DNA from 2 places in the Chromobacterium sp. FG89 genome. Region 1 is predicted to be linked to the other one. Evidence: riboswitches for the same ligand, from Rfam matches in the RefSeq annotation. Region 1 holds a riboswitch; the other holds the start of a gene.
What was found. A riboswitch is a leader RNA that binds a small molecule or an ion and turns the genes downstream of it on or off. The one in region 1 is predicted to bind cobalamin.
Positions count from the first base shown of each region.

Region 2: another riboswitch for cobalamin. It lies ahead of ACODRW_RS10595 (TonB-dependent receptor domain-containing protein); the one in region 1 lies ahead of ACODRW_RS10965 (HoxN/HupN/NixA family nickel/cobalt transporter).

Region 1 covers NZ_JBMDIQ010000009.1:52,406-63,480, forward strand. The annotation lists gene ACODRW_RS10940 (DUF2726 domain-containing protein) at 192-755, opposite strand; gene ACODRW_RS10945 (hypothetical protein) at 1,224-1,685, opposite strand; gene ACODRW_RS10950 (cobyric acid synthase) at 1,901-3,370, opposite strand; gene cbiB (adenosylcobinamide-phosphate synthase CbiB) at 3,516-4,442, shown strand; gene cobD (threonine-phosphate decarboxylase CobD) at 4,435-5,421, shown strand; cobalamin riboswitch at 5,529-5,710, shown strand; gene ACODRW_RS10965 (HoxN/HupN/NixA family nickel/cobalt transporter) at 5,819-6,865, shown strand; gene ACODRW_RS10970 ((2Fe-2S) ferredoxin domain-containing protein) at 6,862-7,191, shown strand; gene ACODRW_RS10975 (cobaltochelatase subunit CobN) at 7,188-11,075, shown strand, end outside.
Region 2 covers NZ_JBMDIQ010000008.1:172,919-183,993, forward strand. The annotation lists gene leuS (leucine--tRNA ligase) at 1-846, opposite strand, end outside; gene ACODRW_RS10535 (hypothetical protein) at 1,024-1,413, opposite strand; gene pip (prolyl aminopeptidase) at 1,621-2,574, opposite strand; gene ACODRW_RS10545 (sulfite exporter TauE/SafE family protein) at 2,742-3,551, opposite strand; gene ACODRW_RS10550 (EVE domain-containing protein) at 3,545-4,009, opposite strand; gene ACODRW_RS10555 (hypothetical protein) at 4,136-4,327, shown strand; gene ACODRW_RS10560 (DUF1294 domain-containing protein) at 4,324-4,656, opposite strand; gene ACODRW_RS10565 (5-formyltetrahydrofolate cyclo-ligase) at 4,647-5,273, opposite strand; RNA gene ssrS (6S RNA) at 5,284-5,467, opposite strand; gene ACODRW_RS10575 (cell division protein ZapA) at 5,499-5,810, opposite strand; gene ACODRW_RS10580 (hypothetical protein) at 5,807-6,016, opposite strand; gene ACODRW_RS10585 (cobalamin-binding protein) at 6,038-6,910, opposite strand; gene cobU (bifunctional adenosylcobinamide kinase/adenosylcobinamide-phosphate guanylyltransferase) at 6,907-7,440, opposite strand; gene ACODRW_RS10595 (TonB-dependent receptor domain-containing protein) at 7,450-9,300, opposite strand; cobalamin riboswitch at 9,483-9,727, opposite strand; gene cobT (nicotinate-nucleotide--dimethylbenzimidazole phosphoribosyltransferase) at 9,877-10,920, shown strand; gene ACODRW_RS10605 (histidine phosphatase family protein) at 10,917-11,075, shown strand, end outside.

The sequences.
Region 1 (11,075 bases):
GTCGCGAAAATGCCCCGGGTAGTCACGTGACCGTCCTGGTGTGACGGATCCTGGATGGGTCACACCAGGTAAGTCACATCGTGACTGAGTTGCGGTGACTCAGCACCGGCCAGTCACTTCACGAAAATCCAGAACGTAAAAAAGCCCAAGTGCTCTCCCTGGGCTTTTTTATTACAACTTCCTTGAATTTATCACGCACGCTCTAGTGCTTTTTCCTCCCTAGGGTGCATTCTTTTCAGCACGCTAGCGTATTCATCTAGTGTTCGTTGTGGGGGTGTTCTTGGGATCCGTAGCGGCATGAGTCCTATCTGTCTAATGATCGAATCTCTTTGCCTGTCCTTCTCTTCTTTCCCAATGTGCGACCTGTCATCAAGCTCGATAATCGCGATCATTGTGAGGTCTCTCTTGCAGATCACGAAGTCAGCTACCTTCTGGCTCATTGTTCTGCGCAGCCCTTCGTTGTCGAATTTGCTTCCTCCTTCAGTGTCGATAATCTGGCTAAAGGCCACTTGAGGAAAAACGAGGAATTCAGGCGAAAGGCTTTTTGTCAGTCGGTTAAAGCACTCTTGCTCACGCTGCGTGAGCAGCGTTTTCCCCTTGAGCTTGAACCTGGCTGAACCGAATTTTCTTGGGCTTGTAGCCTCGCTCCTGGCTTCTACTTTGAATGAGCGTTTTTGTGCTTTGCTTTTCTTCGCTCCGCTCATCGCTCCAGCTACGATAGCTATCACGATGAAGATGATGACGATTGTTGTCATGCTTTTTCTCATCACGTTACGGTAACGGCGATGCTAAACGAATAAGCCTTACCTGCAAACTCGTCTTATACGTCACCGTAACGAAAATAGAGAGAGGCCACGCCCGGCTCTTTTGCAGACAGTAAAAACCGTGTAGAGCGATCACCTATGGTCAGCCCCGCGCTCGCGCGCCCCTAGGGGCCCCGCCTGGACGTTCTTTGTCCAGGAAGGGGGTAGGGGGACTAGCTCGGCTTTGGCCGAGCGTAGTAGGGCGTTGCAACCTGTAGCGTCGCGCCGCCTTCGGGCCGCGCAGCGGCCTAGACGGGTGACTGGTAATACCCGTCTTTTTTCTCATTTTGAGAAACCGGTAGGAGGGCGGCAGCATCGAAACGGCGCTGCAAGGCGCGCCAGAGCTGGCTTTTGGGTCTCTCTGACAGAGCGCGTCTTTTTTCTCAAGAATGAGAATGGGAATGCTGATGGGATTGCCTGTTAGCAGCTGTCGTCGGGGCCGATAATTCGGTTCAGCATCGCGCCGAACTTGGCCTGCCGGTGGCAGTTCTCACGGTAGAAGTCCCGCTCGATCATGAGCCGTTCGATCAGCTCCGCTTGCTGTACTGCAAGGCGCTTGGCCCGGCGATAGTCTCGCATTAGTGCAACTTCTTCGTAGTTGATGCGTTCACCCGTGGCCGGGCAGATTAGCGCCTGGCCATCTTTGGCCAGCTTCCAGCCCCAGAACGGGCCGAATTGCTTGCCTAGTACGGTTGATGCTTTGTGAGCTAGATAGAGATAGGCAAGCTTCGGGACCGGCTTGTGTCCGGATCGCCAGCGGCCGACCTCGTCAACGTCTACGCCGATCTCTGCGGCAATTTCCGTTACGTCACGAAAACAAACAGCCCTGATCAAGTCATCAGGGCTGCACGGGAACTCACACCAAGGTAGCTTGCGTTTCATTTTGCTGCGGATAGTTGTTGCTCGAACCTCCAACGATGGAAAGTGTTGCGTTTTATTAACCTGTACAAAAGGACAGGGTATTGAACCAATGGAGCAGGCTGCGGACCCTACGCCGTATGTTTCCAAGATTTGACATAATATACATTATGCGAACATAAGGATAAACCAAGGCACCGCCAGAACCCGCCTGAAGCCCACCCCTGGGCTTCAATGACTCAATCGCCTTTAGGCAAGCCGCTGATGATAGGCCCAAGGTCCAAAAACTGTTCCAGCATGTCCGCCAGCTTGTCGATATTGGTTTCTCGCAGCGCCGGGTAATCCAGCGCCACGGGGTCTTGCAATCCGGCCCAGCGCAGGATGGCCTGGCAGGCGGCCGGCTCGTCGAAGACGCCGTGCAGATAAGTGGCCAGGATCTGATCATCTTCCGAGCGCGCGCCGTCCGCGCCGCCGTCCTTGAAATGCAGCGCCGGCCGCTGCAGCGCCGGGCCGGAGCTGACTCCCATGTGGATTTCGTAGCCGGTGGCCTCGGCGTGGTCCAAGGTCAGCCGGCCGCACACACGCGTCAGTCGCTTTTCCGGCGCCAGCGTGGTTTCCATATCCAGCCAGCCCAGTCCGTCGCCGCTGCCCGGTTCGCCTTCCAACCCGTCTGGATCGTGGAGCTTGCGGCCCAGCATCTGCAGGCCGCCGCAAATGCCCAGCACCTTGCCGCCGTAGCGCAGATGGCGGCGTATCGCTTCTTCCCAGCCCTGCGCGCGCAGCCAGGCCAGGTCCGCCAACACGCTCTTGCTGCCGGGTAGCACGATCAAATCGGCCGGCGGGATGGGCGCGCCGGCGCGCACCAGGGTGAATTCCACTTGCGGATGCAGGCGCAAGGGGTCGAAGTCGGTGTGGTTGCTGACGCGCGGCGCGGCCGGGGCGATGACGCGCAGCTTGTCGCCGGCGCCGCTCGCGCCGCCCGGCTTGTCCAGGCCCATGCTGTCCTCGGCCTCCAGGTGCAAATCGTGCAAATACGGCAGTACGCCCAGCACGGGCTTGCCGGTATGTTGTTCCAGCCAATCGATGCCGCTGTTGAGCAGGCTGGGGTCGCCGCGGAAGCGGTTGATAACGAGGCCGATCACCCTGGCGCGCTCGGATTCCGACAGCAAGGCCAAGGTGCCGGCCAGGTGGGCGAATACGCCGCCGCGCTCGATGTCGGCCACCAGGATCACCGGGCAATCCACCGCCTCGGCGAAACCCATATTGGCGATGTCGCCGTCGCGCAGATTGATCTCGGCCGGGCTGCCGGCGCCCTCGGCGATGATGCACTGATATTGCCCCGCCAGCCTGGCGTGGGACGCCAGCACCGCCTTTATCGCCACCGGTTTGTAGTCGTGATAGCCGCGAGCCTCCATATTTCCTATCGCCCGCCCGTGGATGATGACCTGAGAGCCGGTATGGCTGTTGGGCTTCAATAGCACCGGATTCATATCGGTATGCGGCTCCAGCCCGCAGGCCTGCGCTTGCACCGCCTGCGAGCGGCCGATCTCGCCGCCGTCCACCGTCACCGCGCTGTTCAGCGCCATGTTCTGCGGCTTGAACGGCGCCACCCTCACGCCACGGCGGGCCAACAGCCGGCACAAGCCGGTGGCCAGCGCGCTCTTGCCGGCATCGGACGTGGCGCCCTGAATCATGATGGTCTTGGCCATGGCATTCCCCCTGCACATAGATGGCGAACAAGGCTTAGAATGGCGGCTTGATTCATTCCGGCCATCCCAAACCCTAGAAATTTGCGCATTGGATACCTCCAAGCGGCGGTCGGCCATTATATAAGGTTGTGTGTTGAATTCCGCATTGTTTCTACCGTTAGCGCTGTTGCTGGACCGCCTGCTGGGGGAGCCGCGGCGCTGGCATCCACTAGTCGGCTTCGGTCGGCTGACCCGGGCCGTTGAGCGCTTTGGCTTCCCCTCCTCGCCCGATGCCGAGCCCCGCTGGCGCATGCGTCTGCGCGGCGCCCTCTCCGTTTCACTCTTGATCCTGCCTCTGACGCTGGCGGCCTGGCTGCTGGCCCGGCTGCCGCTGCTGTCAGCCATTGTCCCGCTTGTTCTGCTCTACTTGGCGGTGGGCGCCAGGAGCTTGGCTCAGCATGCGGAGGTGGTCAGACAGGCGCTGGCCGACGGCGATCTCGCCTTGGCCCGTGAACGGGTGGGCTGGATCGTCAGCCGCGACACGAGCGAGCTGGATGAGGCGGGAGTCGCCCGCGCCACCATTGAGTCGGTGCTGGAAAATGGCTGCGACGCGGTCTTTGCCGCGCTGTTCTGGTTTCTGCTGCTGGGCGCGCCCGGGGCGGTACTGTACCGGCTGTCCAACACGCTGGATGCGATGTGGGGCTATAAGAACGCCCGCTATTTGCATTTTGGCTGGGCCGCCGCCCGCCTCGACGATGTGTTGAACTATGTCCCGGCGCGGCTGACCGCCCTCACCTATCTGCTGCTGGGCCACGCGGCAAGCGGCTGGCGCTGCTGGAGAACGCAGGCACCCACTTGGTACAGTCCCAACGCCGGCCCCGTGATGGCGGCCGGCGCCGGCGCGCTGGGCGTCTCCCTTGGCGGCGGCGCGCGCTACCATGGCCAGTGGAAGGAGCGCCCGCCCTTGGGCTGCGGCCCCGCGCCCACGCATCAGGACATCGGCCGCGCGGTGCGCTTGGTCAGCCGCGGCGCCTGGCTGTGGGCCGGTCTTTCCCTATTGTCGGCTGTTTTGATTGGAGTCATGCATGCTTGAACACGGAGGCGGCCTGCTGCGCGCGGCCGCTGAATACGGTATTCCGCCTGGGGATTGGCTGGACCTGTCCACCGGCGTCAATCCCAATGGCTGGCCAGTGCCGCCGCTGTCCGCCGACGGCTGGCTGCGGCTGCCGCAGGACCACGACGGGCTGGAAGCGGCGGCGGCGGAATATTACGGTTGCGAGCAACTGCTGCCGGTGGCCGGCTCCCAGCCCGCCATCCAGGTGCTGCCGCGGCTGCGAGCGCCCTGCCGCGTCGGCATGTTGACCTTGTGCTACGCCGAGCACCCCTACCAGTGGCAAAGGCGCGGACACAGCGTGGAACGGTTCACGCCGAATGGGCTGGCCGCGAATATTGATCAGCTGGACGTGGTTCAAATCTGCAACCCCAACAACCCCACCGGAGACCGTTTTGAACCGGCTTTGCTGGAAGACTGGCGGCAAAGGCTGGCGGAACGCGGCGGCTGGCTGCTGGTCGACGAAGCGTTTCTGGATGCGTCGCCGCGGGACAGCATGCTCCCCCATATCGGCAAGCCGGGCCTGATCGTGCTGCGCTCGGTCGGCAAATTCTTCGGCCTGGCCGGCGCGCGCGCCGGTTTCGTGTTCGCCCAGGCCGCGCTGCTTCAAGCGCTGGCCGAGGAACTGGGGCCTTGGGCCATGGCGGGTCCGGCGCGCGAAGCGGTGACGCTGGCGCTCTGCGATACCGCGTGGCAGCAATCCATGAGGAGCAAGCTGCTGCGCGATAGCGCGCGGCTGCGGGACTGTCTGGAGCGGCACAGGCTCGCCCCGGCCGGCGGCTGCGAACTGTTCCAGTGGGTTCCCGGCGAGGCCAGCCTGCCCTTGCATCGCCATCTGGCGGGGCGTGGCATCTTGAGCCGTTATTTTGAGTCCCTGCCCAGCTTGCGCTTTGGCCTGCCTAGCGGCGAACAGGACTGGGCGCGGCTGGAACAGGCCTTGGCGGATTGGCGGCGATTGTAATTAAAATCAAAACGCCAGCTGTTCACAGCCTGGTTTTTGTCACGTATCATCCGACCCCATCATGACGGTGCCCCCAAAACCTGTGTGCGAGCTCGCCAGCCAAGACGCGCGGCAGCTCGTAAACAGGTCCTCAGAGGGTGAAACGGGAACGCGGTGCAAGACCGCGGCTGCCCCCGCAACTGTAAGCGCAGAGTCCACGCCTAAAGCCACTGGTCCCTAAACGGGCCGGGAAGGCGGCGCCGGACGGCGACGCGCGAGCCAGGAGACCGGCCGTCATACGTGTCGACGCAAGCAGAAACCGGGCGGGGTGAACCGGGGGATACGCACATGCGCCGCTCATGAACACTCGGCGACCTGTGCCCTCGTTTGCGCGACGGAAATCGTCTCCGAGGGCACCATGCATTCATCCACCGCGCCGTCCACCGGCCGCCGTCTGGCGCAGCACGCGCCGATACTCGCCGGGCTGATCCTGGCCAATCTATTGGCCTGGGCCTGGGCTTTCGCCGCCTTCGCCGATCATCCGGCCCAACTCGCCACCGCCCTGCTCGCCTATCTGTTCGGCCTGCGCCACGCGGTGGACGCCGATCACATCGCCGCCATCGACAACACCGTGCGCAAGCTGATGCAGGAAGGCCGCCGACCGTCGGCGGTGGGCCTGTTCTTCTCCGCCGGCCACTCCGCGGTGGTGGTCATCGCCGTCGCCCTGATCGTGTTCGCCGCCAGCGCGCTGCAAAGCCGCGTCGCCGGCTTCAAGGAGATAGGCGGCGTTATCGGCACCAGCGTGTCGGCCTTCTTTCTGCTGACGCTGGCGCTGATCAATCTGTCTTCCTTGCGCGCGGTATGGGGCGCTTTCCGCCGCGCCCGCGCCGGCGAAGCCATTTGCGACGAGCAGCTGAATCTGCTGCTGAACAACCGCGGCCTGATCGCGCGCCTGCTCAAGCCGCTGTTTCGCATGGTGACCAAGAGCTGGCATATGTTGCCCATCGGCTTTTTGTTCGGCCTGGGTTTCGACACCGCCACCGAGATCGGCTTGTTCGCCATCGCCACCTCGCAAAGCGCCAACGGCGTGGCGCTGTGGCACATCATGGTGTTCCCGGCGCTGTTCGCCACCGGCATGGCGCTGGTGGATACGCTGGACAGCATGATGATGGTGGAAGTCTACGGCTGGGCCTTCGTCAATCCGGTGCGCAAGCTCTGGTACAACCTGACCATCACCTTCGTTTCCGTTCTCGTCGCCGTCGGCATTGGCGGCCTGGAGGGCCTGGGCCTGCTGGCGGACAAGCTGCAGCTCACCGGCGGCTTCTGGGACCTGATCTCAGCGCTCAACGACGATCTGGCTCATTTCGGCTACTTCGTCATCGGCGTGTTCCTGCTGACGTGGCTTGCCTCCGCCGCCATTTATAAATGGAAGCGTTTTGACCAACTGACGCCGGAGGCGCGATGAGAACCCACGACAAACACGTGCTGATGTGCACCGGCCCGCGCTGCACGCCGGACGGCCAGGGTTCGGAAGCGATGTTCCTGCACCTGGGCCGCAGCATAGACGCTTGCGAAGGCCTGCGCGCCAAGCGCACCCGCAGCCACTGCTTCGCCGTGTGCAAGGAAGGCCCTGTGATGGTGGTGTATCCGGACGGAGTCTGGTACCGCAAGGTGAATGAAAGCGATATCGAACGCATCGTCTGCCAGCATCTGAAAGGCGGCATTCCGGTCGAGGAATTGGTGTTCCATAAAACCGGCGTCGGCGACATCGAAACGGAGGCGCAGGCATGAGCGCCGCACTCGCCCTGTTAAGCCACGCCGGCACCGATCTCGCCGCGCTGTCGCGCGCGCGCTGGCCGGAAGACTTTCCCTCCGTGTCCGGCATCTCGCTGCAAGGCATTGCCGACGAGGCCGCGATGCAAGCGCTGCTGGACGGCCAGCTGGCCCAGGTCCGCGCCATCGTGCTGCGCGTGCTGGGCCGCGCCGACGCGATACCCGGCCTGGAGCGGTTGCTGGCCCACGCGCGCCGGCTGCAGACCGCGGTCATCGTGCTCAGCGGCACCGGCGAGCCGGACCCGGAGCTGCAAGCGCTGTGCAGCGCGCCGGTATCGCTGCAGCAGGACGTCCACGCCTATCTGCAGGCCGGCGGCAGCGCCAATCTGGGCGAGCTGATGCGCTGCCTGGCGGACAGGCTGCTGCTGACCGGCTTCGGCTACCAGCCGCCGCTGCCGCTGCCCGAGCACGGCGTTTACCACCCGGAGCTGAGCGCGCCCTGCTCGCTCGCCGACTGGCTGGAAATCCGCAACCCGGACTGGCCCACCGTGGGCCTGTGCTTCTACCGCGCCCACTGGCTGTCCGGCAACACCCGCTTCATTGATCTATTGGTCGATTGCCTGGCCGAGCGCGGCGTCAACGCGCTGCCGGTGTTCACCTCGTCCTTGCGCACGATTCAAGACGGCGGCCTGCCGGCGGCGCTGGCGCTGCTGGCCGATCCGCGCGCCAAGGTGTCCTTGCTGATCAACACCACCTCGTTCGCGATGGGCGACATCAACAACGACGGCCCCACCCAGCCCGGCTGGGCGGTGGAGGCTTCGGACCGGCTGAACCTGCCGGTGCTGCAGGCCATCACCAGCAGCATGACGCGCGAGCAATGGGAAGCCTCGGACCGCGGCTTCAACCCGCTGGACACCGCGATGAACGTGGCGCTGCCGGAATTCGACGGCCGCATCATCGGCGTGCCGCTGAGCTTCAAGCAGCCGGCCATGATGGACCAGCCCGGCCAGGCCGAACAATACGCGCCGCTGCCGGACCGCGCCCGCCGCCTGGCCGGCATCGCCGCCCGCCTGACGCGGCTGCGCCATGTGGAAAACGCCGACAAACGCATCGCCTTCATCTTCACCAACTCCAATAGCAAAGCCTCGCAGATAGGCAATGCGGTGGGGCTGGATTCCCCGGCCTCCTTGTACGCGATGCTGCGCGGCATGCAGGGCCGCGGCTACCAGATGGACCCGCTGCCGCCGGACAGCGACGCGCTGATGCACGAGCTGATAGACCGCGGCGCCTACGATCAGGACTACCTGAGCGCCGAGCAGATGCGAAACGCCGCCGCCCGCGTGCCGGCCCAGCGCTACCAGGCCTGGTTCGACGAGCTGCCTGACAGCCTGCGCGACAAGATGCTGCAGCGCTGGGGCCAGCCGCCGGGCGGCGCTTACGTCGACGGCGACGAACTGGTGTTTTCCGGCCTGGATTACGGCCATGTCTTCGTCGCGCTACAGCCGCCGCGCGGCTACGGCATGGACCCGGACGCCATCTACCACACGCCGGACCTGCCGCCCACCCACCACTACTACGCGCTGTACCGCTGGCTGCGCGACGACTGGCGCGCCGACGCCATCGTCCACGTCGGCAAGCACGGCACGCTGGAATGGCTGCCGGGCAAGGGCGTGGGCCTGTCGCAGAACTGCTTCCCGGATGCGCTCTTGGGCGACATGCCGCTGTTTTACCCCTTCATCGTCAACGATCCGGGCGAAGGCGCGCAGGCCAAACGCCGCGGCCACGCGGTGATCATCGACCACCTGACGCCGACGATGACCACCGCCGACAGCTACGGCCCGCTGGCGCAGCTGACCCAGTTGGTGGACGAGTACTACCAGGTGGAGCTGCTGGACCCGAACAAGCTGCCGCTGCTGCAGCAACAAATCTGGGACCTGATCAAGGAAGCCAAGCTCGACACCGACCTGGCGGCGATGCTGAAACATGATCACGAGCATGAGCACGACCATGATCACGAGCCTCGCCACGATCATGATCACCCGCACCCGCATGGCGGACATCATCACGCGCCCGCCGCCGTCCACGGCAAATACCGGCCGCAGGCGGCCAAACCGGCTGCCGCGATGAAACCGGCGACGGCCGCGGCGGCGAAGTATCGCCCAGCCAAGGCCGCGCACGGCCACGATCATGGCCACCACCATCACCATCATGGCGACCACGACCATCACCGCGGCCACCATGATCACCATGACCATCACGGCCACAGCCACGACCACCACGATCATGACCACGACTGGGACGACACGCTGAACGAAGACGGCGTGCCCTTGAGCCTGGCCAAGATGGACGGCGTCGACGTCGCCCACCTGATCGAGGACATCGACGGCTATCTGTGCGAACTGGGCGCGGCGCAGATCCGCGACGGCCTGCATGTGCTGGGCAACGCGCCGCAGGGCGAGGCGCTGGTCGACATGCTGCTGGCGCTGACCCGGCTGCCCAATCTGGGCATCCCCGGCCTGCCCGCCAGCGTGGCGGCGGCCTGCGGCGGCGACTGGACGCTGTGGCAGCAGGATCAGGGCAAGCGTCTAGCTGAGATGCCCGCTGCCTTGCAGACATTGGCCGATCAGCCGCTAGTCACCCGCGCCGACGCGCACGACGCGGTGCTGAAGCTGGCGCGCGGCTTGATCGCCGAGCTGGCCGCGCGCGGCTACGACAGCGCCGCCGTGCCGGCCGCCGTCACCGCCATGCTGCCCGGCATCGAGCCGAACGCCGATCTGGAACGGGTGCTGAACTTCGTCTGCGCTGAGCTGTGCCTGAAGCTGGCCCGCACCGCGGAGGAGATAGACAATCTCTTGCGCGGCCTGGAAGGCGGCTACGTGCCGGCCGGCCCCAGCGGCGCGCCCACGCGCGGCATGGCCCATATCCTGCCCACCGGCCGCAATTTCTACTCGGTGGACCCGCGCAGCCTGCCCTCCAACGCCGCCTGGCGTATAGGCGACGGCCTGGCGCGCGAGATGCTGGCCCGCCATCTGAAGGAAACCGGCCAGTACCCGGAGTCGGTGGCCATCAGCGTGTGGGGCACCAGCGCGATGCGCACCCATGGCGACGACATCGCCGAAATCCTGTCCCTGCTCGGCGTCAAGCCGCGCTGGCAGCAGGAAAGCCGCCGGGTGCAGGGCCTGGAAGTCATTCCCCTGGCCGAACTGGGCCGGCCGCGCATCGACGTCACCGTGCGCATCAGCGGCTTCTTCCGCGACGCCTTCCCGCATCTGATTGCGCTGATCGACGAGGCGGTGCACACCGTGGCGCGGCTGGACGAGCCGCTGGAGCAGAACTTCCTGCGAAAGCACTACCTGGCCGATCTGAAAAACGAGCTGCTGGGCGCCCTGCCCGACGCCGACGCGCATGCGCTGTACCGCGTGTTCGGGGCCAAGCCGGGCAGCTACGGCGCCGGCATTCTGCCGCTGATCAATGAGCAGAACTGGCAGAACGACGCCGACTTCGCCACCGCCTACGTCAACTGGGGCGGCTACGCCTACGGCCGCGAGGCCAACGGCGCCGACGCCCGCGACGCGCTGCGCCACCGGCTGGCCGGCGTGGAAGTGGCGCTGCACAACCAGGACAACCGCGAACACGACATCTTCGACAGCGACGACTACCTGCAATACCACGGCGGCATGATCGCGACGATACGCAGCCTCAGCGGCCGCCAGCCGCGCGCCTTCTTCGGCGACAGCCACAATCCGGAAGCGCCGGCGGTGCGCGGGCTGAAGGAGGAAGTGCTGCGCGTGTTCCGTTCGCGGGTGGCCAACCCCAAGTGGATAGCCGGCATCCAGAAGCACGGCTACAAGGGCGCGCTGGAGCTGACCGCCACCGTCGATTATCTGTTCGGCTACGACGCC
Region 2 (11,075 bases), on a different contig from region 1:
CAGCTCGGCGTTGCCGGCCGCGGCCTGGCTGGCCAGCGGGTGTTCGGCGGCCACCGCCACATAGGTGGCGCCCATCAGGGTGTCGGGGCGGGTGGTGTAGACCTTGAGTTGGCCGGCATGGCCGATGCTGGCTTCGTCGTAGGCGAAGGCCACGTCGGAGCCGAAGCTCTTGCCTATCCAGTTGCGCTGCATGGTCTTGACCTGTTCCGGCCAGCCGTCCAGCTTGTCCAGATCCGCCAGCAGCTGCTCGGCGTAGTCGGTGATGCGGAAGTAGTACATCGGGATTTCGCGCTTTTCCACCAGCGCGCCGGAACGCCAGCCGCGGCCGTCCACCACTTGCTCGTTGGCCAGCACGGTCTGATCCACCGGGTCCCAGTTGACCACGCCGCTTTTCTTATAGATCACGCCTTTTTCAAACAAACGGGTGAACAGCCACTGTTCCCAGCGGTAGTAGTCCGGCTTGCAGGTGGCCAGCTCGCGGTCCCAGTCCAGCGCAAAGCCCAGGCTGTCCAGCTGCTGCTTCATGTATTCGATGTTGGCGTAGGTCCAGGCCGCCGGCGCGCCGCCGTTTTTCATCGCGGCGTTCTCGGCCGGCAGGCCGAAGGCGTCCCAGCCCATGGGCTGCAGCACGTTGAAGCCTTGCAGACGCTTGAAGCGGGCCAGCACGTCGGTGATGGTGTAGTTGCGCACATGGCCCATGTGCAGCTTGCCGGACGGATAGGGGAACATCGACAGCGCGTAGTATTTGGGACGCGACGCGTCTTCCACGGCTTTGAAAGCGGCAGTCTTCTGCCATTTCTGCTGGGCGGCGGCTTCCACCGCGCGCGGGCTGTATTGTTCTTGCATGGCGATCTTTATCTGGACTCTGAAATACAAAAGGCGGGCTGCCCGGAGGCGCCAGTGATGCGCTCCGCTCCGGATAGCCCGTCCGCAAAAAGGTTGCCCCCATTATAACGGCGTCTTCGCTTCCGCGATAAGACCCCAAAAAAACAAATGCTTGGCCGGCTCCTTGACCCGTCGCCGTCAAGGGCAGGGCTTGACGCCCCAGCCTTTGCGGCCGCGCCAGCAGGAGAAATCCTCCTTCACCGAGCGTATGGTCCAGACATTGCCTTCGCGGGAGAGCTGGAAGCGCTGGCGCATGCCCTTGACGCTGTCGTCCATCAGGCCTTCGCGCAACAGCGCGATGCTGGCCTTGTCGAAGGCTTCCGGCGGGCTGGTCTGGATCACTTTCAGGCTGCGGTATTCGAACTGGCCGTCTTCGCCCAGCCGGTTCTTGGCGAAGCGCAACACCACTTCCAGCGGCAGTTCGCCGGGCTGGCCGGCAAAGGGGAAGCGCGTCTCGTCGCTATAGGCGGAGGCGGCGGCGGGCATTCCGGCCAGTAAGGCCGCGGCGCAGAGAATGATGGTTTTCAATTGCCAGTCTTTCCTTGTCGAAAACCAGATTCGACCGGCCTACGCGCCAAATAGTTGCGCGGGCCTAGAAGCGATTCAAAGTCTGCCGCGCTTCGGCGATACGGCGTTGAAAACGCTTTCAGGATGCTCATGCGCCACCTGTGCATTCCGCCTCTTCAAGCGTTTTCGCCTTGTCTCGCCTTCGCTCGCGAGATCGTAAACACGTTCTTAGACCCGACCGGCCAGATGGGCGTCGCGGAAACGCTCCAATTGCCGCAGCAGCGCCTCGAGTATGCCCGGCTCCCACACAGAGTGGCCGGCGGCTTCCACCAGTTCGTAGTGGGCCTGCGGCCAGGCCTGGGCCAGCCTCAGCGCGGTGGAGGGCGGGCAGACCACGTCGTAACGGCCTTGCACGATGGCGGCGGGAATGTGGCGGATGCGCGCCAGCCCGTCCAGCAGCGCGCCTTCCGGCAAAAACACGCGGTTGACGAAGTAATGGGCCTCCAGCCGCGCCAGCGACAAGGCCACGTATTCGCTGCCGGCGCGCTCGGCGGCGTCGGCATTGGGGCGCAGCGCGACGCAAGCGCCCTCGTAGCGGCCCCAGGCGCGGCAGGCCGGCAGGTGCACCGCCGGGTCCGGATCGGTCAGCCGCCGGTAATAGGCGGCCAGCAAATCGCCGCGCTCCGCCTCCGGGATGGGCGCGACGAAGCGTTGCCACTCCTCGGGAAAGAACTGACCCATGCCGTGCAGAAACCAGTCGATCTCGCGGCGCTCGCCCAGGAAAATGCCGCGCAGAATCAGGCCGCTGACCCGCTCCGGATGCGCCTGGGCGTAAGCCAGCGCCAGCGTGCTGCCCCAGGAGCCGCCGAACACCAGCCAGCGCTCTATGCCCAGTTGCTCGCGCAGCCGCTCGATGTCCGCCACCAGATGGGCGGTGCTGTTGTCGCGCAGCTCGCCGCGCGGCGAGGAGCGGCCGCTGCCGCGCTGGTCGAACAAGACCGCGCGGTAAAAACCGGGGTCGAACAATTGGCGGCAGGCCGACACGCAGCCGTCGCCGGGCCCGCCGTGCAGATAGAGGACCGGATACCCCTGCGGCTGGCCGCACTGCTCCCAATACATGGAATGCAAGCCGTCCAGCGGCAGCATGCCGCTGGCAAACGGTTCTATCGGCGGATACAGCATGGCTTCTCCATCAAAAGTCGGTTTCTTAGAGCCTGTTCAAAGTCTCGCGAGCCAGAGCGAGACAAGGCGAAAATTAGCGAAAAAGCGGAATGTACGAGGGGTACTGAGCATTTTGAGCTGGTTTTTAACGCCGTATCGCCAAAGCACAACAGACTATGAACAGGTTCTTAGCCGCGCAGCAGGCTATACAACATCTCACTGGCCATCGTCGCCATCAAGGCGGCGAACACCTGCTTCAAACGGGCCACCGGCAGCTTGTGCGCGGCGCGCGCGCCCAGCGGCGCCATCAGCACCGTCATCAGCATCAGCGCCAGCATCGCCGGCAGGTAGATAAAACCCAAGGCGCCTGCCGGCAAGCCGGCAACGCTCCAGCCGCTGTAGAGATAGCCGACGGCGCCGGACACGGCGATGGGCCAGCCCAAGGCCGCGCTGGTGGCGATGGCGGTGTGCACCGGCACATTGCACCAGCTCATATAAGGCACGCTCATGGAACCGCCGCCTATGCCCACCCAGCTGGAGATCATGCCTATCGCGCCGCCGGCGCCCCACTGCCCGGCCTGGCCCGGCATTCCGCGGCTGGCTTGCGGCTTAAGATTGAAGAACATCTGCACGGCGACCAGGTAGGCGTAGCCGACGAAGAACCATTTCAACGCCAGCCCGGAAATCGCGCCGGCGATCAGGCTGCCCAGCAAGGTGCCGACCACCATCGCCGGCGCCATCGCCCGTACAATGCGCCAGTCCACCGCGCCCTTTTTATGATGAGCGCGCACGCTGGACAGGCTGGTGAACACCATTACCGCCAGCGAGGTGCCCACCGCCAGATGCTGAGCATGGTCGCCGCCCAAATGCGCGGCGGACAAGACCCCCAACACCACGGGCACGATGACCAGGCCGCCGCCGACGCCGAGCAGGCCGGCCAGAAAGCCGGCCACCGCGCCGCAGGCCAGCAGCGCCAGAATCAGCGGCACGCTCAGCATGCCAGCAGCTGTTCAGTGATATAGCGCCATTCGTCCTCGCTCAGAGGGGTAATGGACAGCCGGTTGCCGCGCTTGAGCACCGTCATCTCCGCCAGCGGCGGGTGTCGGCGCAGCTCGGCCGGGGACAGCAGCCGGGTCTTGCGCAGAAAACGCACGTCCACCGCCAGCCAGCGCGGCGCGTCGGGAGAGGACTTGGGGTCGTAGTAAGGGCTTTCCGGGTCGAACTGGCTGGAGTCCGGATGCGCGGAGGCGGCGATTTCCGCCAGGCCGGCCACGCCCGGCTCCGGGCAGGACGAGTGCCAGAACAGCAGCCGGTCCCCCTCTTGCATGCCGTCGCGCATGAAGTTGCGCGCCTGGTAATTACGCACGCCGGTCCACTCGAACAAGCGTTCGGGCTCGGCGGCGAGATCGTCGATCGAGGTATCGTCCGGTTCGGACTTCATCAGCCAGTATCGCATGGGCAATGTCTGTTAATCAGTCAGGGAAAGGGTTAACGCTTGCTCAATCTTACTGGAAAGATTGCGGCTTAGGCTGTCTTCACCGCCCCGAAAGGGGGTTCTGAAGCGATATGGAAAGGGAAGACCATGAAAACGCATGAAAAACAGCTGGTGATGGGCCTGTTGCTGAGCGGCGCCTTGAGCGCCTGCGTAGTGGTGCCGCCCCGGGCGGCGCCGGTAGTCGTCAGACCCGCGCCGGTGGTGGTGCGCCCGGCGCCCGTCGTGGTGACGCCCATCTACGGCTATTACGGCGACTACGGCCGCCGCCCCTGGCGCTAAGCCGCGCGCAGATACAGCCAGCCGCCCAGCAAGGCCAGATTCAGCGCCGCGCCGCACCAGAACAGCAGCCGAAACGGCTGCTTGACGGTTTTGTGGCGAAACAGCCGGCGCGCCATCAGGCCACCGGGCCAGCCGCATAGCACACCCAGCCACAGCAGCCGGGCTTCCGGCGTGCGCGGCCCGCCGCGCTCCGCCGCCCGCTTGTCGCGCCAGTACAGAATGAAGCAAAGCAGGCTCAGGCTCAGATACAGCCACGCCACCGCCCACTCCAGCCGCCCCAGCAGGGCCAAGGCCGGCAAAACGGCCAGGAAGACGATGGCTATCGGCATAGGGGGCTCAAAGGCAGCCGGCGCAAACCGGATTCGGTCAGCAAATAATCCAGCCGGACGTCCCAGGGCTCGCGCGGCACGCGCTCGACGCGCTGGCAATCGTAGGCCACGCCCACCAGCAAGGGCTTGCCGAACAAGCGCGCGCGCTGGCGGAAGGCCAGCGTGGTGTCGTAGAAGCCGCCGCCCTGCCCCATGCGATAGCCCTCGTCGTCGATGGCCAGCAGCGGCACGAACAACACGTCCAGCCGTTCGGCGCGCAGCGCCGGGCCATCGTATTCGGCGATCCGGTAGCGCGGATGCAGATACCAGCGGTCAGCCACGCCCAGACGGCTGAACCACAGCCGGCGGCCGCGCCGCGGAATCTGCGGCAGATAGACTTCCGCGCCGCGCCACAGCGCTGCGCTCATCAGGATTTCCAGATCCAGCTCCGAACCGGCGGCCAGATAAGCGCCCACGCGCTTGCCGCGCTTGAGCAGCCGCGAGGCGTGACGCGCGATCGCCCGCATCGCCTGCAAACGGTAAGAAGCGCTCAGGGCCTGACGCGCGCGGCGAATTTTCCTGCGTAATGCGGGCTTGTCGACGGGAAACGGATCGGAAACAAGAGAGGGTGCGGTCATGGCAGAGGGGGGAGCCCCCGCGAGTGTCGTTCGGGCAAAATTCGCTTGTACCCTGTTTCCAGGGAGGGCCGCCTGCCAGTCATTTCGGGCGCATCCTCAAGAGGACGCGGCACGCCCATGACTCACGCTGGCAGCCTGAAGCGAACGCATTGGTACAAAGGAATTGTGTGCCTTCACAAACACCGCAGGGGGTACTGACCTTGGTGTTCGCCAGCGGGCTGCGGTTTAAAACAGCGCTTGCTGGCTTTCGCGGAGCGCCTGGTCGGCTGCTTCGCTCATACTGCGTATTTTACGCTGAAACGCCGCCATCTCCAAGCCCTCTCCCACTTTTGTCTTTAACAAATCGTGGGCGATGTTCAAGGCGGCCATGATGGCGATCTTGTCGGCGTCCATCACCTTGCCGTGCTGCTGGATCATTTCGATCTTGCCGGCCAGCAGACGCACCGCCTCTTGCAGCGTTTCCTTTTCTTCCGCCGGGGTGCCGATGGTGAAGGAACGTCCCAGCAGTTCGATTTCAACCTGAGCCACGTCGCTCATTCCGCATCCTCCGACGCCTTGGGCAGGCGCTCGACCAGAGCCGCCACCCGCGCGCGGGTTTCGTTCACTCTGAAGTTCAGCTCCGCATTGTCGCGCAGCGCTTCGGACAGCGCTTCGGCAAAACGGCCGTTTTGTGTTTCAAGTTCGCGAATGCGCGCCACCAACGCCGTCACCCGCGACTCGAGATATTCCAGTTCCTTGTCCATGGCGGCGAGGATAGCCGGCGCTCACTTGGCCGTCAAACCCAGCCGCTGCCGCGCTGTGTCCAGCGCGAGACACAGGGCCGCCGCGCCGTCCACCAGCCGCGGGCCGGGCACGACCATGGTGTCGCCCGGCAAGGCGAACAAGGCGTCTTTGGCCACCGCCGGCAGCGTCTGCCAACGACGCCACATCCGCAGGCTGGCCTCGTCGCCGGCCAGAATGGCCTGCGGACGCGCGGCCACCACGGTGGCGGCGGACACTTGCGGCGCCGGCTGCCGGACATCGCCAAACACGTTGACGCCGCCGCATAAGCTGATCAGCGGCCCCATGAAGCTTTGATCGCTGACGGTGAAAATGGGCGTTTGGCTGACTTGATAGAACACCCGCACCGGCGCGCGCGCGCCGTAACGCCGGCGCAACTCGGCCAGGCGCTGGCGATAACTCGCGGCCGCCTTGCCGGCGGCGGCGTCCACGCCCGCCAGCCGCCCCAAGGCCAGCATTTCCTTGGCCACGTCGTCCGGCTGCAAAGGGTGGCTCAGATAGACGGGAATGCCCAGGCCGCGCAAGCGCTCCAGTTCGCGCGGCGCGCCGCCGTCGCGCCAGGCCACCACCAGATCCGGCCGCTGCCGCATCACCGCCTCCAGGCTGAAGCCGGTGAAGCTGCCCACCCGCGGCAAACGCTTGGCGGCGTCCGGATGGTCGCTATGTTCCACCGTGGCCACCAGCTTGTCGCCGGCGCCCACCGCGTACAGCATTTCCGTGGCGTGCGGCACCAGGGTCAGAATCCTTTGCGCCGGCTGCGTCAGCGTGATGGTCTGGCCGCCGCCGTCCTGGGCGCTGACCGCCGCCAAAGCCGGCAGCGCGCCCAGCAGCAAGGCCAGAACCGGCAACCGTCTCATATCTCGCCTTTCAACACCAGCGGCAAGCCGCAGGCCACCAGCGTCACCCGCTGGCAGACCGCCGCCACCGCTTGATTCACCCGCCCCAGCTCGTCGACGAAGCATCGGGTCTGGGCATTGGCCGACACCACGCCCCAGCCGATTTCATTGCTGACCAGCAGCACCTCGCCTCGGGCCTGTTCCAGCGCCGCCAGCAGCGCGGCGCGTTCCTGTTCGAAACCGGCGGTGTCGAAACCGCCGTCCTCGTTGAAAAAGCGCATCAGCCACATGCCCAGGCAGTCGACCAAGAGCAGGCCGCCCACCGCATCGCGACGCAGCAGCTCGGCGGCCAAGCCGCGGCCGGCCTCCGCTTGCGACCACGCCGCCGGACGCCGTCGACGATGGTGTTCGACGCGAGCGGCGAACTCCGCGTCGCCGCCGCGCAGCTCGGCCGTCGCCAGATAGCAGACCGGGCCCGGGTGGGCCAAAGCCAGGGTTTCGGCGTAGCGGCTCTTGCCGCTGCGCGCGCCGCCGGTGATCAGGTGAGGCATGGGAATTCCTTACTGACTGAAACGAACCCCAAGGAAAACACCCAGTCCGCCGGTGTTGTACCCATAAGCGGTTTCATATTCACGATTGAACAGATTGTCCGCTCGAGCCGTGGCAGTCCAATTTTTGGCAAAACGATAATTGGCAAAAATATTGGTCACGCCGTAACCATGCAGCGCTTTGGCCTCCGAATTAGCCGCATCTCCCGCTCTGCGCGACGCGACTTGCTGCTCCGCTCCCAGCGTCCATTTTTCCCACTGCTTAGCGGCGGATACGCTGGCACTCTGGCGCGGCCGGTTTGCCAACCAATTGCCTGTCTTATCGTCTCGCGCATCCATCAGCGTCAAGTTACCTTGCCAGTCGATACTGAGCCATTGAGCCCCCGCCTCCAATGACAGCCCCCGGATCGTTGCGCGATCCACATTGCTCGGGCGCCATGAATTGAAATCCGTGGGGTCGGTTTGCGCCCACTGAATCAACTGCTCCACTTTGTTCTGGAATAGGGTCAAGCTAGCCGAACGGCCATCTTTTCGGTATTGCAGGGCCAGTTCTGTATTCTTTGAACTTTCCGGCTTTAGATTGGGGTTGCCGCTGTCCGGATAGTACAGATCGTTAAAGGACGGTGCTTTATACCCTGTGCCATAACCTACACGCGCAAGCCAACCATCGGCGAAACGATAGCCATAACCGGCTTTACCGGTCATCTTCCCCCCAAATTGATCATCATGATCGTTTCGAAGGCTAGCTTGCAGAAGATGCTTGCCCAACTCCAACTGGTAGCTCACGAATCCGGCATTGGTGGTGCGGGTGTTTTTGGTATAGATACCATCGCTAGCGATTTTCTGGTCCAAATGGGAAGCGCCCAAAATAAATACGCCAACCTTGGTATTCAAGTCGTTCTGCCATTGCCATTCGTTCTGCGTTGTCTGAAAAAAGCTGGCACGTCGATCGAAATTGCCGTTATGAAACTCCTCGGACTTGTCCTGACTGCGGGCAAAACGCAGAGTGCTTGTCCAGACATCGTTGAAACGATTTTTTGATTCAACGCTCTGCCCAGTCAGGCGCGACTTGGAGCGATCCTGCCCCTTCCACGCACTGGTATAGTCAATGTCAGCCTCCGCAAAGGTCTGGAATAGACGCACAGTCAAATCATGGCCCGGCAACAAGGTCTGCGTCAGGCTAGCGGCATAGCTATCATTACGATACCCATCGTTGTCCGGGTTGTAGTAATACGTGTTGCGTGAATTCGTCGCCGAAAAACCATCGGACTGAGCGTGCGACAACTGCAGGCTATAAGCGGTATTTCCCGACTTCCCCGCTACGCCGGCGCTTAGCTTGCCGGTGCCTCGGCTGCCAAACTCCACCCCCGCGTTCCATCGCGGCTCGCCCTCGCCTTTGCGAGTGAAGATTTGAATCACCCCGCCGATGGCGTCTGCGCCGTATAAACTGGACGCAGGCCCCCGCAGAATTTCAATGCGCTCGATCTGGGCCAATGGAATATTCTGGATCGTCGTGGTACCGAGCGTGGCGGAATAAATTCGCACGCCGTCCACCAGCACTACCGTATGGCTATCCTTGTTGCCACGGATATAGATGCTGCTGGCGCTGCCTGGGCCGCCATTGCTGGCGATAGAAACAGCCGCTTGACGCGACAACACTTGTTGCAGGGTTTGCGCCCCGCTTTCTTCGATTTCCTCGCGCGTGACCACGGTCGCATCGGCTAGCGTGCGCGACAGCGGTTGCGCCACACGGCCCGCCGTCACCACCACCGGATCACCGGCGAACTCGGGCACATTGGCGGCATAGGCCTGGCCGGCGCAGGCCAGCGAGACCAGCAAGGCGCATTGTTGGGGTTTGAACATGAAACACACTCCACATCGAATCTGGCCGCCGCGGCGGCATGGTTAGGAAGAGTGCGAAGAAGGCATGATAAAGGGGGACGCCGCGGCAGGACGCCGGGCCGTCTGTCGGATCGCCTCCCCGCGATACTCCAGTGCGGCCGCCTTCCGGGCGGCCATTGGGCGGGCGCGAGTGTGGTTTCCATGATCGCGCATGCCAGCAGGCCGGTCTCCGGGCTCGGCCTTGCGGCGATGCGCCTTCCCATCCGATGGACAGTGGCCCTTGCATCGCCTGGGCGTTGAGGTTCAACGTCTCGCGCATCGAGCGCGACTCGGTTGAACAGCTTCACACGCCTGGCCTTACCGTTGCGGGGGCAGCGCCGGTCTTGCACCGGCTTCCCGTTTCATCCGCGGCGCTTGAGCCGCGGACACCTGCTAGGTTCCGGATTATACCGGAGAGCATCCCGACGGGATGGCGCCAAAAGAAATATGTTTAGTTAGGATCAAATCGTCCACCGGCTGCGGGTTGCCCCGGTGGCGGGCTATCGCTTAAAGTCGCCGCTGAATCACTCTCTCATCCAGGCTGGAGTTGGCCATCTCATGACATTCATCGATACCTTTCGCTCACCCGATTTCGCCGCCTACCAGGCCGCCCGCGCCCGCCAGGCCACACTCACCAAGCCGGCGGGCAGCCTGGGCAGGCTGGAAGAGCTGGCCTGCCGCTTCGCCGCCTGGCAGGGCAAGGTCTGCCCGGACGCGCTGCGGCCGGCGATCACGGTGTTCGCCGGCGATCACGGCGTGACGGCGGAAGGCGTATCCGCCTATCCCTCGGTGGTGACCGGCGAAATGGTGCGCAATTTCGCCAATGGCGGCGCGGCCATCTGCGTGTTGGCGCAAAGCCTGGACGCCAGGCTGGAGGTGGTGGACGCCGGCGTGCTCAGCGACGTCTCCGCGCTGCCCATCGTCCACGCCAAAGTGCGGGCCGGCACCGGCAATCTGGCCAGGGAGGCCGCAATGACGCCGGCACAGGCGGAGGCCGCGCTGGAAGTGGGCCGCCTGGCCGCGCGCCGCGCGCTGGACGGCGGCGCCAATTTGCTGATCGCCGGCGACATGGGCATAGGCAACACCACCGCATCCGCCGCGCTGATCTGCCGGCTGGCGGACTTGCCGCCGGAGCGCATCGTCGGCCGCGGCACCGGCCTGGACGAGGCCGGCCTGGACACCAAGCGCCAAGTGGTGCGCACCGCGCTGGCCCGCGTCGCCGGGCGCGATTTGTCCGCGCTGGACATCCTGGCCGAGCTGGGCGGCCTGGAAATTGCCGCCATGGCCGGCTTCTATCTGGAAAGCGCCGCGCAAGGCGCGCCGGCGCTGGTGGACGGCTTCATTTCCAGCGCCGCCGCGCTCTGCGCGCTGGCGCTGGAGCCGCGCGCGGGAGATTGGCTGCTGGCCAGCCACCGCTCGGAAGAAACCGGCCACCTGCTGGCGCTGCACGCGCTGAAGCTGGAGCCGGTGCTGGACCTGGGCATGCATCTGGGCGAGGGATCCGGCGCCGCCTTGTGCGTGCCCTTGCTGCAAATGGCCATCCGCCTGCACAACGAGATGGCCACCTTCGCCGAGGCGGGCATCACCGGAAAAGCGGAATGAACCCCTATACCCTGACCCTGTTGCGTCACGGCGAAATCGATCATGAGGGCCGCTTGATCGGCAGTTGCGATCTGCCGCTGAACGCCACCGGACACATTCAGATGGCGCAAAGCTGGCAGCGCATTTGCGCGCTGGCGCCGGTGACGGCGATGGCC